DNA from 2 places in the Kribbella sp. NBC_01245 genome. Region 2 is predicted to be linked to the other one. Evidence: riboswitches for the same ligand, from Rfam matches in the RefSeq annotation. Region 2 holds a riboswitch; the other holds the start of a gene.
What was found. A riboswitch is a leader RNA that binds a small molecule or an ion and turns the genes downstream of it on or off. The one in region 2 is predicted to bind glycine.
Positions count from the first base shown of each region.

Region 1 (3,212 bases), 1.1 Mb from region 2:
ATGTGTCAGGTACTCGCTGGTCCTCGTGACCTCTGCCGGCAGCTTCGCGCCGGTGAGTGAGGCGTCGAAGGTGACGCCGAACGCGCGGCACACCCCGACGAGCGCGCTGGCGTCGGTCTTCTCGTCGCAGGAGATACCGACGTGGTCCGCGTCGACGAGACGCAGCCAGATGCCGGTCTGCCGGGCGTTGTCGACCACGTCCGCCGCACGGCCGGGAACGCGCGCGAGCACGGTGTCGAAGAAGTCGTCGTGCACGACCTCGACACCACCCGCACGCAGCGAGGCGGCGAGGTTGTCCGCGTGGTCGTGCACCCGGTCCGCGATCGCCTTCAGACCGTCAGGCCCGTGGTAGACGGCGTACATCGAAGCGACGACGGCCAGCAGGACCTGCGCCGTACAGATGTTGGAGGTGGCCTTCTCGCGGCGGATGTGCTGCTCGCGGGTCTGCAGCGCCAGCCGGTACGCCGGGGCACCGTCGACATCGCGCGAGACGCCGACGAGGCGACCGGGCAACGAGCGCTCGAGCCCGGCGCGAACCGACATGAAGCCCGCGTGCGGACCGCCGTAGAACAGCGGCACGCCGAAACGCTGGGACGAGCCGATCGCGATATCGGCACCAGCCTCACCCGGCGAAGCGAGCAACGTCAGCGCCAGCAAGTCCGTCGCCACCGCGACCAGCGCGCCGGCCTCGTGCGCAGCGTCGACGAGCGGCTTGAGATCACGTACGACGCCACCGGAGCCCGGGTACTGCACGAGCACGCCGAAGTAGTCGCCCTCGGGCATGCCGTCCGACGTGTCGGCGACGACGACGTCCAGGCCGAGCGCCTCCGCACGCGTCTGCACGACGGCGATGGTCTGGGCGAAGCAGTCGGCGTCGACCAGGAAGCGGTTCGACTTGGACTTCTTGTTCGACCGGTGGGCCAGCGTCATCGCCTCGGCGGCGGCCGTGCCCTCGTCGAGGAGAGACGCGTTCGCGGTGGGGAGGCCGGTCAGGTCGGACACGGCGGTCTGGAAGTTCAGAAGGGCTTCGAGGCGGCCCTGGGAGATCTCGGGCTGGTACGGCGTGTAGGCCGTGTACCAGGCGGGGTTCTCGACGAGGCGGCGGACGATCACCGACGGCGTGAAGGTGCCGTAGTAGCCCTGGCCGATCATCGTGGTCGCGATGTTGTTGCGGGCGGCAAGGCTTCGCAACTCCGTCAGGGCGTCGACCTCGGAGGCCGGTTCGGGCAGCCGGAGCGCCTCGGTCGACCGGATCGAGGCGGGCACGGCGGCGTCGACGAGGGCGTCGACATCGGCGTACCCCAGGGTCTGCACCATGCGCGCGATCTCGTCCGGGCGGGGCCCGATGTGCCGGTCGGCGAACACGGCTGAGGTCTGCGGGTGGATTTCAGTCATCGAGAAGGCTCCGTTGCTGCTGACAAGGATGTCGGTGCTGCTGGTGGCCCTCCCCCTCTGTCACGGGCAGGGGGCACCCACTTCAGAGTCGCCTGTGGCACCCGGTCCATGGGCCTGAGAGGTTCCGGGGAGGAATTGCCCCTTCGGCGCCCAGGCTTTTGGTTCGCCTGAGACTCTCCCGAGTGCTGTGCACGGCGGCATTTCAACTACCAGCCGAGCGTACCAGCGTGGTCCGCCCGGTCCAGCATCGAGCCTGCGACCGGTCATCCGGCGCAGGCTCGATTGGTGCGTTTGGTGCGTTTGGTTCTTGGTTCAGCCGGTCATGCGCGCGCGGCGGCGGGCGGCCAGCTCGTCGCTGTGGTGAGCGGTGTCACTGTCGGAGCCGACCCGCTCGGTCGGCAGCTCGGACAGCGAGCCCTCGACCTCACGCCAGACGCCGCCGAGCGCGATACCGAACACGCCCTGACCGCCGGCCAGCAGATCGATCACCTCATCCGGCGAGGTGCACATGTAGACACTCGCGCCGTCGCTCATCAGCGTGATCTGGGTCAGATCGTCCATGCCTTGCTCGCGCAGGTGGGCGATCGCCGTACGGATCTGCTGCAACGAGATACCGGCGTCGAGCAGCCGCTTGATCACCTTGAGCAGCAGTACGTCGCGGAAACCGTAGAGCCGCTGCGTACCGGAACCGGTCGCCGGGCGCACCGTCGGCGCCACCAGACCCGTCCGGGCCCAGTAGTCCAGCTGGCGGTAGGTGATACCGGCGGCGGCACACGCGGTCGGACCGCGGAAGCCGACATCGTCCGGCATCGGTGAGAGGTCATCGTCGAAGAGCAGACCCTGCACGCCAGCGGTCGCGGCGGCCTCGGCGTGCGCTTCCGACCTCTCTTGTGCGACGGTCTGCGCCGTCACATCGGTGTCGCCGGTGCGTGTCACGCCAGAGCCTCCCTAGAAAACCCGTTCTGATGCCTGAAAGGAGCGGATCACATCGGTGGAGTTACACACCCCACAACTCCTTCACGGTAGGCCGCCGAACAGGGCCGGTCAACGACGTGGGCATCGAGCGACGTGCGTGTCGCAGCAACCAACCTCAATCGTTACCTGAGGGTGAGGGTGTTGCATTCATCGGTCCGAAACTGCCCTCTCCCGCCGCAGACCTGTGCCGGCCCGCTGTGCCGAGAGGGCAGTTTCGGACCGATGAATGCAACCCCGTGGTCACCCCTCCGCCGTCCTCCTGCCGCGAGTGGTCGCGTCATGCCCCGTCCACTCGCGGGAGGTTCAGAGGATGACCACTCGCGGATGGTTCAGGGATGACGCGAACGCCTTCTGGGATGGCGCAGATGGTCTTCGACCACTCGCGGAGAAGGAAAGGGCGCGCGCCTGGTGAGCCGCATTCCGCGTCCGACCGTCGCCGAGGGGGACGGACGTCGGCTGCGGGGCGTTAGCTTTTGTCGAAGTCTTCTGGGGAGACTTGGTCGAGGAATTCGCGGAAGCGCTCGACCTCTTCTTCCTCTTCGACCTCGTCGTCGGCGGAGTCCAGTTCGGGCACGGGGATACCGGCCTCGGCGAGGATCTCGTCGGCGCAGAACAGCGGGGTGCCGGTTCGCAGGGCGAGGGCGATCGAATCCGAGGGACGGGCCGAGATCTCGGTCTTGTCGTCGAAGACCAGTACGGCTTCGAAGACGCCCTCGTTCAGGTTCACGATCCGGACCTGCGTAAGTCGGTGACCGAGTAATTCGATCACCGAGGCGAACAGGTCGTGGGTCAGCGGTCTGGGCGGTTCCATGCCCTGCTGGGCGAAAGCGATCGCACTCGCC
Region 1 covers NZ_CP108487.1:2,019,544-2,022,755, forward strand. Annotated here, with positions in the region: gene gcvP (aminomethyl-transferring glycine dehydrogenase) at 1-1,395, opposite strand, end outside; glycine riboswitch at 1,488-1,586, opposite strand; gene OG394_RS08900 (MerR family transcriptional regulator) at 1,708-2,331, opposite strand; gene OG394_RS08905 (bifunctional nuclease family protein) at 2,837-3,212, opposite strand, start outside.
Region 1: another riboswitch for glycine. It lies ahead of gcvP (aminomethyl-transferring glycine dehydrogenase); the one in region 2 lies ahead of glyA (serine hydroxymethyltransferase).

Region 2 (3,212 bases):
TACGTGTTGATGCTCAGCAGTTCCAGCGCGGTGTCCCCGTCGCCGGCGATGTCGGCCGCGATCGCCTCCAGGCGTAGGCCATCGCGGATGGCCTCGGCCATGTAGGGCTCATCCTCGACAACCAGCACACGCATACTCCCGATGCTACGAGTTGGCGCATATCGTCGGCGTATTCAAAACGCCATACGTGCTGGCAACCTCGCGATGCCTTGACTGACAGCATGAGTCAAACGGCAACAGGAAAAACCTCCCGCAGGACTCCCCGGTCCTACGCCGTCGGCCTGGTCGTCGTCACCGCCGCGGTCATCGGACTCTTCGTCTATCGGTCGGCTTTGACGCCCTCATTCGGCGAAGTCGGCGACCAAAGCGGCCAAGGCGGTACGACCACCGAGGATGGCGGCTCCCTCCCCGACCGCGTCACAGTGTTCGACGACGAGTATCCCGGCGTGGCCAACCTCGACCCCGAGCTGCTCCAGGCCCTGCGCGAGGCGGCGACCGATGCCGTTGACGACGGCGTCGAGTTCTACATCAACAGCGGATGGCGCTCCCCGGCGTACCAGAATCAGCTTCTTCGCGAGGCGATCTCGAAGTACGGCTCGGCAGAGGAAGCTTCCCGATGGGTAGCCACCCCCGACAAGTCTCCGCACGTGTCCGGGCACGCGGTCGACATCGGGCACGCCGATGCCAAGGCGTGGCTGTCCGACCACGGCGCCAAGTACGGACTGTGCCAGATCTACCGCAACGAGCCCTGGCACTACGAGCTACGCCCCCAGGCGACCGGTGATGGTTGCCCTCCGATGTACGCCGACCCCACCCACGATCCAAGGATGCAGCAATGACCGTGTTGACCATGTTGCGGGATTCGACCTAGAGTCAGCGGCCCAACTGCATATCGCGCCGCTCGAATCGGGGCGGGAGAGCTCTCGTCCACCATGGCGAGGCGCCGAAGGAGCAACTCTCCCCAGAATCTCTCAGGCCCAATTACCGCTCCGATGAGGCGAACTCTGGAAAGACAGGACCCTGGTCCTGCGCCCACGGTGCAAGCCGCCCACCGGCGGTGAAGCTCTCAGGTACCGATGACAGAGCGGGGAGGTCACCCAACCGTGGCACCGCAACCTGCGGTGTCTGACAAGGGAGCCTCCCACTGATGACGACATCGCGCGATACGTCCAAGCACACCCGCGACCTGAGCACCCACGACCAGTCGCTGGCCGACTTCGATCCCGAGATCCACGCCGCGATCGAGGCAGAACTCGGACGCCAGCAGGACACTCTCGAGCTCATCGCCAGCGAGAACTTCGCCCCGATCGCGGTGATGCAGGCACAAGGCTCCGTCCTGACCAACAAGTACGCCGAGGGTTACCCCGGTCGCCGCTATTACGGCGGCTGCGAGCACATCGACGTCGTCGAGAAGCTCGCCATCGATCGGGTCAAACAGTTGTTCGGCGCCGGCTTCGCGAACGTCCAACCACATTCCGGCGCCCAGGCGAACGCGGCCGCCATGGTCGCCCTGCTCGATCCCGGCGACACGATCCTCGGCCTCGACCTCGCGCACGGCGGCCACCTCACGCACGGCATGCGCCTCAACTACAGCGGCAAGTTGTACGACGTCGTCGCCTACCACGTCCGCGACACCGACTTCGCCGTCGACATGGCCGAGGTCGAGCGGCTCGCACTCGAGCACCGGCCGAAACTGATCGTGGCCGGATGGTCGGCGTACTCACTGCACCTGGACTTCGCCGAGTTCCGGCGGATCGCCGACCTCGTCGGCGCGTACCTGATGGTCGACATGGCCCACTTCGCCGGCCTCGTCGCCGCGGGCCTGCACCCGAACCCACTCCCGCACGCGGACGTCGTGACAACGACCACGCACAAGACGCTCGGTGGACCTCGCGGCGGTGTGATCCTGACCAATCACGCGGACCTGGCGAAGAAGTTCAACTCAGCGGTCTTCCCAGGTCAGCAAGGCGGACCGCTGGAACATGTGATCGCCGCCAAGGCAGTGGGGTTCAAGCTGGCCGCGACCGAGGAGTTCCGCGACCGGCAGCGCCGTACTCTGGCGGGTGCGCGCACGCTGGCGGCACGACTACTGGCCGACGACGTTCGGGCGGCCGGAATCTCCGTTCTCACCGGAGGCACCCAGGTCCATCTCGTGCTGGTCGACCTGCGGAACTCGCAACTCGACGGGCAGCAGGCCGAGGACCGGCTTCATACGGTCGGCATCACCGTGAACCGCAACGCCGTCCCGTTCGATCCGCGGCCGCCGATGGTCTCCTCGGGACTGCGCATCGGCACCCCCGCACTCGCCACCCGTGGTTTCGGCCCGGCCGAGTTCACCGAGGTCGCGGACATCATCGCGACCGCGCTCATCCATCAGCCGACCGAGCAGCTCACCCTCGAGCTGCGGACCCGAGTATCCAACCTGGCAACGAAATTCCCGCTCTACCCAGCACTCTGACCTGCCCGACGGCGCAGGGTCTATTGGACTTCGAGGTAGTCGACCTCGGCGTAGGCGGCGCCCTTGGTCAGCCGGATGCGGTTGAACCCGGCGTTGAGGCTGATCGAAACGGAGGCCTGCCGCCAGTTGTCCCAGCCGGTCGCGGGATAGCTCACCGACCCCTGATTGTTGCCGTTGACAACGACACCGTGGGTGGCGGTGCCACTCGTGCCGTTGGCATAGCCGACGTGCAGGGTGTAGCTACCCGACCGGGGTGCGTAGACCGTGTTCTCGACCCAGGAATCCCCGAAGTCGATGTACGCCGCGACCGCTCCTTGGGAGGCCCCGGCCGCGCCGGTCCGGACCCGGCAGTTGTTCAGCGTTCCGGATTCGGCCTCATACCGCACCCGGCTCCCGCGGACGACCGGGTAGTCATTGGCCCAGCCGAGATCCGCGACGTACAGGTGTCTGGATCCGTTGACCCAGCCGTGCAGAAACACCTTGTCGGCCGTGAAGTCGGCCCCGCCCGGACCGCAGACCCGGTTGTCGAAGCTGGCCGTCGTCATCAGCGGCCGGTACGCCACCGTCCACGGACCATTCAGCGAGGTCGCCGTCGCGTACGAGGTCAGGTAGTTGCAATCGACGTACCCACCTCCCGAGTAGAACAGCACGAACCTGCTGCCACGCTGGACCAGGTCCGGAGCCTCGATCACGCCGCTGGAGGACAACAGGGCGGTGTTGCCTCCGCTCAGGGCCGTGCCATTGTTGACGGTCC
Region 2 covers NZ_CP108487.1:883,240-886,451, reverse strand. Annotated here, with positions in the region: gene OG394_RS03755 (response regulator transcription factor) at 1-134, opposite strand, end outside; gene OG394_RS03750 (M15 family metallopeptidase) at 222-839, shown strand; glycine riboswitch at 903-997, shown strand; glycine riboswitch at 998-1,093, shown strand; gene glyA (serine hydroxymethyltransferase) at 1,148-2,458, shown strand; gene OG394_RS03740 (family 43 glycosylhydrolase) at 2,479-3,212, opposite strand, start outside.